4 regions of the Cellulosimicrobium sp. NPDC030954 genome follow, and region 2 is predicted to be linked to each of the others. Evidence: riboswitches for the same ligand, from Rfam matches in the RefSeq annotation. Region 2 holds a riboswitch; each other region holds the start of a gene.
What was found. A riboswitch is a leader RNA that binds a small molecule or an ion and turns the genes downstream of it on or off. The one in region 2 is predicted to bind S-adenosylmethionine.
Positions count from the first base shown of each region.

Region 1 (2,194 bases), on a different contig from region 2:
CGAGCGTCCGCGCGGCCGAGACCGCGGGCCACGACGACGACGTCGACGCGAGCGAGAACGCGAGCAGCGGCGGCGCGGCCGAGACGGAGATGACCGACGTCGCGGTGAATCCCACGAGGCGGCCGTCGTGCTCGAGCGCGATCACGGCGACCCCGGCGGGGTGGCCGCGGAACACGGCCTTGTACTCGTCGGGGGAGAGCTGCGGCTCGTCCTGCTCCGCGAGGAGGGCCTCCAGGTGGGTGAGCCCGGCGGTCATCGGGTCACCCCCGCGAACGCGTCGGCGACGGCCTGGTCGGCGGGCGGCGGGTCGCCGCCGTCCACACCGGGGAGCGGCGTCGCGGCGCGGCGCAGCGCGTCGCCCTCGCGGGCGAGCCACGCGTCCACGACGGGGCCCAGGTCCGCGAGCTGCGCCTCGGTGACCGTGAGCGAGCGGGTCGGGACGACCGCCCCGAGCTCGACGAGCACGGGTCGCAGGTGCACCTCGCCGACGAGCGCGTGGGCGGGGCTGCCGGACACGACGAGCGGCACGACGACGACGCCCACGAGGCCGTCCGGGCCGTAGAGGTCGAGGAACGCCTTGAGGAGCCCGGTGTACGAGGCCTTGTAGACCGGGGTCGCCACGACGGCGACGGTCGCCGCGGCCAGCCGGTCGCGCGCGGCGTCCGCGCCGGGGTGCTCGGCGGCGAGGACCTCGTCGCCGAACGTCGCGAGGTCGATCGCCGCGACGTCGGTCGTACCGAGGAGGCCCGCGACGCGGTGCGCCACGGCTTCGGCGGCACCGAGCGTGCGCGAGCCGGGCCGAGGGTTGCCGGAGACGGCGAGGACCGTCGGGGAGGGGGAGCGGTGGGTCATGTGCACCTCGCAGTAGTCGTCGATCACGCTTGCCGTGCGGCCGTCCCCGCGGGTGCGGGGCTGGTCGCGCACGGCCGGGTCATCTCCCGGAGCACCCCGCCGTAACAGGGGGTTGCCGACCAGCGAGCCGGGGCTTGGCGCTGGTGCTCGTGACCTGGGGACGGGTATAGCAACGGCTCGCGATAAACCGCACTAGATCGATCGGGTTTCTCGACGGGTGGACGGTTGTGTCGTCCGCGGGTGCTTCCGGCAGGCCCGTGACGCCCCCCGGGGCGCGCCCCGGGCCTCGTCCCGAGCCCGCGCGCGACCTCTCCGGGTGCGCAGGGAGTGAGACGGCGGTACGGGAACTTCTGGCACAGGCGTACCGTCAGCAGGAGTTTCCGCCCAGACGAGGAGTGCCCATGGACAGTCGACTGCAGTCCGTCTACGACGAGGTCCTGCGTCGCAACCCCGGCGAGGCCGAGTTCCACCAGGCCGTGCGCGAGGTCTTCGACTCGCTCGGCCCCGTGCTGCGCAAGCACCCGCGCTACGTCGAGGCAGCCGTCCTCGAGCGCGTCTGCGAGCCCGAGCGCCAGATCATCTTCCGGGTCCCGTGGGTGGACGACACGGGCCGCGTGCAGATCAACCGCGGCTTCCGGGTCGAGTTCAACTCCGCGCTCGGCCCGTACAAGGGCGGCCTGCGGTTCCACCCGTCGGTCTACCTCGGGATCGTGAAGTTCCTCGGCTTCGAGCAGATCTTCAAGAACTCGCTCACCGGCATGCCGATCGGCGGAGGCAAGGGCGGGTCGGACTTCGACCCCCGCGGCCGCTCCGACGGCGAGGTCATGCGGTTCTGCCAGTCGTTCATGACCGAGCTGTACCGGCACATCGGCGAGAACACCGACGTCCCGGCCGGCGACATCGGCGTGGGCGGACGCGAGATCGGGTACCTGTTCGGGCAGTACAAGCGCATCACGAACCGCTACGAGTCCGGCGTCCTCACGGGCAAGGGCATCTCGTGGGGCGGGTCCCTCGTGCGCACGGAGGCGACGGGCTACGGCACCGTGCTCTTCGCGCAGAGCATGCTGGCGACGCGCGGGCAGGACCTCGACGGCCGCCGCGTCGTCGTCTCGGGCTCGGGCAACGTCGCGATCTACGCGACCGCCAAGGCGCAGCAGCTCGGCGCGAACGTCGTCGCCTTCTCCGACTCCTCCGGCTACGTCGTGGACGAGGCGGGCGTCGACCTCGACCTGCTGCGCCAGATCAAGGAGGTCGAGCGCGGTCGCGTCGCCGACTACGCGGCTCGCCGCCCGGGCGCGCGCGTCGTCACCGACGGCTCCATCTGGGACGTGCCGTGCGACGT
Region 1 covers NZ_JBVIFN010000001.1:305,838-308,031, forward strand. The annotation lists gene ACZ402_RS01300 (flavin reductase family protein) at 1-256, opposite strand, end outside; gene ACZ402_RS01305 (NADPH-dependent FMN reductase) at 253-852, opposite strand; SAM riboswitch class IV at 873-1,007, opposite strand; gene gdhA (NADP-specific glutamate dehydrogenase) at 1,254-2,194, shown strand, end outside.
Region 1: another riboswitch for S-adenosylmethionine. It lies ahead of ACZ402_RS01305 (NADPH-dependent FMN reductase); the one in region 2 lies ahead of ACZ402_RS11825 (hypothetical protein).

Region 2 (2,194 bases):
TGCCGTCGACCCGGTCGATGTGCCCGCCCTTGACCTCGATCGCGGCGAGCCCGACCCCTGGCCAGGCGACGAGGACGTCGATCTCGTACTCCTGCTCGTCCTCCTGCACGTGCACCCCGTGGAACAGCACGACGTCGTCGGGGAGCTGTTCGCGCAGCGCGTCCCACACGGCGCGCTCGGCGCCGCCGTCGTCGGGGAACGTCGGGTCGGGCGGGAACGCGAGCGGCATGTGCCGTTCGTACCGCACCGTGCCGACGACGTCACGGGTCTGACGACCTGCGGTCTCCCGCGTCACGGGATTTCACCCGCTGCGACGGCCACGGGGCTCGCGGGGTGCACGGCCCGTGCCCACGCGAGGAACGCGGCGCGGCGGGACACGGAGTCCGGCCCGCCGCCACCGCGGGTGCGCCAGTGGTCGAGTCGCGCAAAGTGCCGCACCGTCATGGGTGGCTGGGGCTCGACCCGGCGGTCGGGCTTCCTGTCCCAGAACGGTGCGTTCGTGTCGAGCTCGACGACGCCGAGGCCGCTCTCGCGCGCGCGCCGCCACCGCGTCGGGAACACGAGCGTGACGTAGGCCTCCATGCGCCGCAGCGTCTGGTGGTCCTGCGTGATCCCGGTCAGGGGTTCGGCACCGAGCGACGTGGCGATCGCGGCGTCGATCTTCTGGCACGCGTCGCACACGCGCCGCTCGATGTGGAAGCGGCTCGTCATCTGGACGCGTTCGCTCAGGCAGACGTGGCAGAGACGCAGGAACGGGTTGAACGAGCACCCGCGCGACGGGACCGGGCGCGGGTGCCCGGTGTGGACCGGGCACACGAGGTGCCCCTCGTCGCTCACGAGCAGCTGGCACGGGTCGTCGGTACGGACCCACAGGGTCATGGTCGGGGTCGGGTTCATCGGAGCAGCCCTTCGGTCAGGGCCGACGGCACCCGGGCGCGCAGCAACGCACCGAGGCGGACGTCGACCTCGCACTTCCCTGACCGTTCGGCCAGGGCCGGTCTTCCTCCTGGGGCACCGTGCGCGAGGGGCGCGGTTGCCGGACCGGCACGCGGAGGGCGTCTCGCCGGTCACTCGTGACCTGGGCAGATGTCTACCTCACCCGCTGATCGGACGCAACCTCGCTCCCCGGGCTGGCCGGGCCGTGCACCGGCCGGAGCGGCTCCAGACCGGGGTGATCTCTCAGCGCCTGCTCACCGTGCGTCCTGTACAGGGTCATCACCGCGGCGAAGGGGGCGTGGTCGCCGGTGAGCAAGAGCGGCTCGGTCGAGGAGAACTGGCAGACGAGGGCCCACCCGCCGGGTTCGGGGAACACCGCCGTCATCGCGGAGTAGTCGAACGACAGCCATCGCCCATGCACCTGGACCAGCAGCCGGTGGTTGCTCACGACGAGCCGGGAGACGCAGCGCTCACGCCACTGCTCTCGGGCCTGCGCCTGGGCGGCGCTGCGCTCGGCGGCGTTGGCGATCGCCGTCACGGCAAGGCCGGTGAGGACGAACGACGGCCGCCCGTAGTAGAACCCCGACGTCTGCGTGTAGCTGACAGTCGTCCCGTAGTAGCGCGCGTACCCGGCGGGCACGTCGCAGAAGAACTCCTCGCCCGCGTACGGGACGACGTCCCACACCCGCAGCGTGGGCGGAACCTCCCGCGCGAGGAGATGCCGGTGCAGGCCCTGGGCGTTCGCCCACGCGTGCGCGGCGGCGTCGCGCCGGCCGATCTCGGCACGCTCGGTCGCAGAGAACCGACCGCGGCTGCGCCGGTGCTCCCGGAATGTCCTGGCGCCCTTTGCGATCGCGACAGCGAGCAGGGCGACCGGCCCGAGGAACGCCACGGCGACCACCAGGAGCACGAGGAACGCCCACGCCCCGTGGTAGAGCTCGTGCCGGTTGAGCGCGTCGAGGGCGAGGACGCAAGCGAGGAACACGGCGGGTGCGGCGACGAGCGGCACGACCCATCGTGCGTGCCGCCGGACTCGTCCCGCCCTCGCCGCCGCGCGCGGATCCTCCATGAAGCAGCCCCCTGCTCACGTCGTGCGTCGGGTACTCACCCGCCGTCTCTGGAGGCACGGTAGTCGACTCTCTGAAGGCAGGGAGTCGACGACCGCGTCGTCTCGCCTCGGCGGCCCACAGCCGGAGCTGCACCGCAGGACGGGCCGCACCTCGCGGCCCGTCCCACGGCGTCGGACCTTCAGCGCGCG
Region 2 covers NZ_JBVIFN010000005.1:77,688-79,881, reverse strand. The annotation lists gene ACZ402_RS11830 (nuclease-related domain-containing DEAD/DEAH box helicase) at 1-229, opposite strand, end outside; gene ACZ402_RS11825 (hypothetical protein) at 292-897, opposite strand; SAM riboswitch class IV at 964-1,079, opposite strand; gene ACZ402_RS11820 (hypothetical protein) at 1,091-1,945, opposite strand; gene ACZ402_RS11815 (hypothetical protein) at 2,185-2,194, opposite strand, start outside.

Region 3 (2,194 bases), on a different contig from region 2:
CACGGCCTGCGCCGAGGGGCTCGGTCAGGCGACCGCGACGTGCCGGGATGCTCGTCCGGAGAGACCGAGCGTGTCGCGCAGCGTCGTCCCGGGGTAGGCCGTGCGGAACAGGCCGGCCCCCTGCAGGAGGCGCACGACCCGGCCGACGATCGCGTCGAGGTCGGTGCTCAGGGACGACGGGCGCAGGAGGAAGCCGTCTGCCGCACCGGCGCGCACCCACTCCTCGGCCGTGACCGCGAGGTCGCGCGCCGTGCCGACGTGCGTGAGGGAGTCCGTGTCCCACGAGACGCCCTCGAGGTCCTCGATCAGGTCGAGGCGCGCCTGGGCGCTCGCACGCGTGTCGCCGATGACCACGTACGCGTCCACGAGGACCCGCAGGGCGTCGGGGTCGCGCCCCGCGTCTGCCGCGGCGGCGCGCACCTGCGCCCGCCGGGCGACAGCCTCGTCCAGCGTCGCCGCCCGCACCCGGACCACGTCCGCGCGGCGGGCCGCGAGGTCCAGCGACGCGGGCGTGCTCGCTCGCACGACGACGGGCGGCCGGCCCTGCGGCGGCCGCGGCGTGCTGGACGGCCCCGCGACCGCGAACCGGATGCCCTCGTGGTCGACGTGGCGGAGCTGCTCGCGATCACCGGGCCGGCCGGTCGCGACGTCGCGGGTCTCCGCGTCGTCCTCCCACGAGTCCCACAGCCGCGTGACGGCCTCGACGGCCGCGCCCGCCTCCGCGACGGCGCCGGGCTCGTCCTGCGCGCCGTCGGGCCCGGACGCCGCGGCCTCTGCCGGCGTGGTGGACCACCCGACCTGCCAGCCGGCGCGTCCAGAGCTCACGTGGTCGATCGTCGCGATCGCGGTGGACACGTGGAAGGGCTCGGTGTGCGTCGTCGTCACGGTCGGGACGAGGCCGATCCCCGCGCTGCGGGGCGCGAGGCGGGAGGCGACGAGCGCGGCGTCGAGCCGGCCCCGGACGGACCCGTCGCGGCTCGGCCGGAGCGTGAACGCGTCGTCGAGCGTGACGAGGTCGAGCAGGCCGCGCTGGGCGGTGGCGACGAGCTCGACGAGGCGCTTCCCGTCGAAGAGCCGCTGGGCCTGGGTGCCCACGGTCCGCCAGGCGGCGGGGTGCGCGCCGGCGTCGGTGAGGTCGACGCCGAGGTGGAGCGTGCGGGCGGGGCGGGGGTCGGACATCGCGAGGTTCCGTTCTCGGTGCTGCCAGCGCAGCGCCGACGCCGTCGCCGGTAGAGCGCCGACGACGCTCGGGGCGCGGCGGGTGCGGAGGTGGGCAGGGCTGCTCCGCCGCGGGGTGGCAGGACGGGGCGCGGGAAGCCGGGGGCGACGGGCCACGCGCGGGGCGCGCGGGCCTCTTCGGTGGCGGTTCGTCGTCAGCGACAACAGGTGGCGCGCGCGGGACCCGCGGTCCCGAGTGCGCGCGCGGCAGAGGCGCCCGCGGGTGGACGGGGGCACGTCGAGGCGTGCGCGGCGGTCACCGGGGTGCTCACCGCGGTGCTCACCGCGGTGCTCGACTCCCGCCGGTCCATCGTCCGTCTCCTTCGTGCCCGTCGCCGGGCTCCGCGTCCTTGCCCCGCGCCGCGCGTGGTCCGCGCGACGCGGGACCCGGTCCTCACCCGGGGCACCCCACCGCGCGGGAGGGTTGCCGTCCGACGAGCCGGGGCTTGGCGTCGGAGCTCATGACCATGTCCTGTGACCGGGGTACGTCGACCTCGGTTGCGCGGGAACTTACGAGCGGCCGCCGCAGGGTGTCAACGCGCCGAGGGGACCTTCCCACATACTGGACTTGATCGGTCAACTTTCTGCCGCCCGAGGCGCTGCTTGCACCGAGTGCATCGATGCACTTAGTGTCAAGAGGTGCCCCTCCCCTCCGCGACCGACCCGTCGGGCGTGCCCGTGACCGACCCGACGACGGGCTCCGCGCCCGCCCCCCCGACCGGCTCCTCCACCGACCGCCGCGCCGCGCTGCGCGCACGGCACCGGCGGGCGATCGTCGACGCGGCGGCGTCGCTCATGGAGGAGAACGGCGGCACCCGGTTCACCGTCGACGAGCTCGCGGCCCGCGCCGACGTCGCGCGGCGCACGATCTTCAACCACTTCGCGTCGCTCGACGACGTGGTGGTCGAGGTGTGCGAGGATGTGCTGGGCACCGTGGTCGACGCGCTCGGGGCGAGCGCGGCCGACCCCGGCACCG
Region 3 covers NZ_JBVIFN010000001.1:300,358-302,551, reverse strand. The annotation lists gene ACZ402_RS01275 (LLM class flavin-dependent oxidoreductase) at 25-1,179, opposite strand; SAM riboswitch class IV at 1,560-1,685, opposite strand; gene ACZ402_RS01270 (TetR/AcrR family transcriptional regulator) at 1,858-2,194, shown strand, end outside.
Region 3: another riboswitch for S-adenosylmethionine. It lies ahead of ACZ402_RS01275 (LLM class flavin-dependent oxidoreductase); the one in region 2 lies ahead of ACZ402_RS11825 (hypothetical protein).

Region 4 (2,194 bases), on a different contig from region 2:
CAGGCCCGAGCCCGCCGGTACCGGGCGCGGGTCGTCGGCGACGGCCCAGCAGCCGTCGACGACCTCGTAGCGCGTCGCCGGGCCCTGTTCCACGTACGACCGCACGGCCTCGACGAGGCGGACGACGTCCGCGCCCGTCGTCCCGACGCCGACGGACGCGCGGATCGCGCCCGCGTCGTACCCGAGGCGTGCGAGCAGCGGGTGGGCGCAGAAGCGACCGTCGCGCACGCCGATGCCGTGCTCGGCGGAGAGGTACGCGGCGACGAGGCCCGGGTCGTGACCCTCGACGGAGAACGTGACGACGCCGACCGGGTCGACGGCGTCCTCCCAGACCCGCACGACGCGCACGCCCGGGACCGCCTCGAGGCCCGCGACGAGCGCGGCGCGGAGCGTCGCCTCGTGGGCGTGGAGGTCGGCCGGGTCGAGCGCCGCGAGCGCGTCGCACGCGGCCGCGAGCGCGGCGGCGCCCACGACGTTCGGCGACCCGGCCTCGTGGCGCGCGGGCGCCGTCTGCCACTGCGTGCCGGTGACGGCGACCTGCCGCACCGCGCCGCCCCCGGCGAGGTAGGGGGTCCCCGCGTCGAGCCAGTCGCGGCGGCCCACGAGCGCGCCCGCGCCGAACGGCGCGTACGTCTTGTGGCCGGAGAACGCGACGTAGTCGACCCCGGAGTCCGCGAGGGAGAACCCGCGGTGCGGGACGAGCTGGGCGCCGTCGAGGACGACGCGCGCCCCGGCGTCGTGCGCGACCCGCACGACGTCCGCGACGGGCAGCGACTCGCCCGTGACGTTCGACGCACCGGTCACGGCGACGAGCGCGTACGGGAAGCGCGCGAGCTCGGTGCGCAGGCCGGACAACGTCTCCGCGACGGACGCGCCGCCGGCGAGGACCGTCGCGCCGCCAGCACGCTGCCACGGCAGCAGGTTCGCGTGGTGCTCGACGTCGAGGACGAGCACGCGCCCGGGCGTCCCGTCCGCGTTCGCCGGGACGCAGCCCGCGAGCAGGTTGAGCGAGTCGGTCGTGTTGCGTGTGACGACGGTGACGTCGTCGGCGCGCGCGCCGACGAACGCGCCGATCGCGCGGCGCGACGCCTCGTAGAGCGCGGTCGAGACCTGCGACAGGTACCCGGCGCCGCGGTGCACGCTCGCGTAGAGCGGCAGCACCTCGGTCACGCGGTCCGCGACGGAGCGCAGCGCCGGGGCCGACGCCGCGACGTCGAGGTTCGCGTACGGGACGCTGCGGCCGTCGACGAGCGGCACGAGCGTGTCCGCGCCGACGACGGGCAGAAGCGCGGGCGCGCCGGCGACCGCCGCGAGGTCAGGCGCCGTCGGGAGGTCGGTCGGACACGAGACGTCGGCGAGAGCGGTCATGGCACAGTCCTCCGAGGGCGGTCCGGGGACGGTGATCCCCGCGCTTGCCACGCGCCGGTCGGCGTGCGGCCTGGTCGTCACCCGGGGCACCCCGCCGCGAGAGGAGGGTTGCCGGCCAGCAAACCGGGGTTTCACGCTGGCACTCATGACCTGCGTCCCAGCATGTGCGCGGCGGCCCGGGCGTGTCAACCGGTGGTCAAGGCGTCTCGGATGGCGGGACACAGCTCACGGGCAGGTCGAGGCGCCAGCCGGACTCGTCGACCTCGAACGCGTCGAGCACCTCGCCGGTCCGCGCGTCGAGCACGACGACGGAGTCGGGCGGCCAGTCCGCGGGTTCTCCGAGCGCGCCGTACGGGACGCCCTGGAGCCTCGTCCCGTTCACGAACGCCTCGACCGGCTCCCCCGACCGCGTGCTCACCAGGACCACCTCGGGGTGGGCGTCGGCGTACGCGTCGCAGGCTGCGCCGTCGCCGTCGCCGCTCCACCACCCCTCGTACCCACCGACGGCGAGCTCTGCGAGGTCGACCGGCTCGCCCCCGGTCGCCACGTCGGCGGGCACCGGTCGGGGCGATGGCGGCGGCGCGGAGCCGACGTCCGGCTCGACCAGGACGATGCGCGCCCTCCCGTGGGCGTCGAGGACGTCGTCCTCCGCGAGACGGACGCTCGCCACGCGCGGCGGCGGCTCCTCGTCGCCGGTCGCCACCCAGAGCCAGGCGCCCGCGGCGACGACGCCCGCCACCACGACCGCACCCAGAACCCGTCCCCGGCCGGTCCGCATCCGGTTCCCCCCTGCCCGTCGTCCTGCCCCCGGGACCCCCGCCCGGGC
Region 4 covers NZ_JBVIFN010000001.1:271,293-273,486, reverse strand. The annotation lists gene ACZ402_RS01150 (aminotransferase class V-fold PLP-dependent enzyme) at 1-1,368, opposite strand, end outside; SAM riboswitch class IV at 1,404-1,519, opposite strand; gene ACZ402_RS01145 (hypothetical protein) at 1,565-2,146, opposite strand.
Region 4: another riboswitch for S-adenosylmethionine. It lies ahead of ACZ402_RS01150 (aminotransferase class V-fold PLP-dependent enzyme); the one in region 2 lies ahead of ACZ402_RS11825 (hypothetical protein).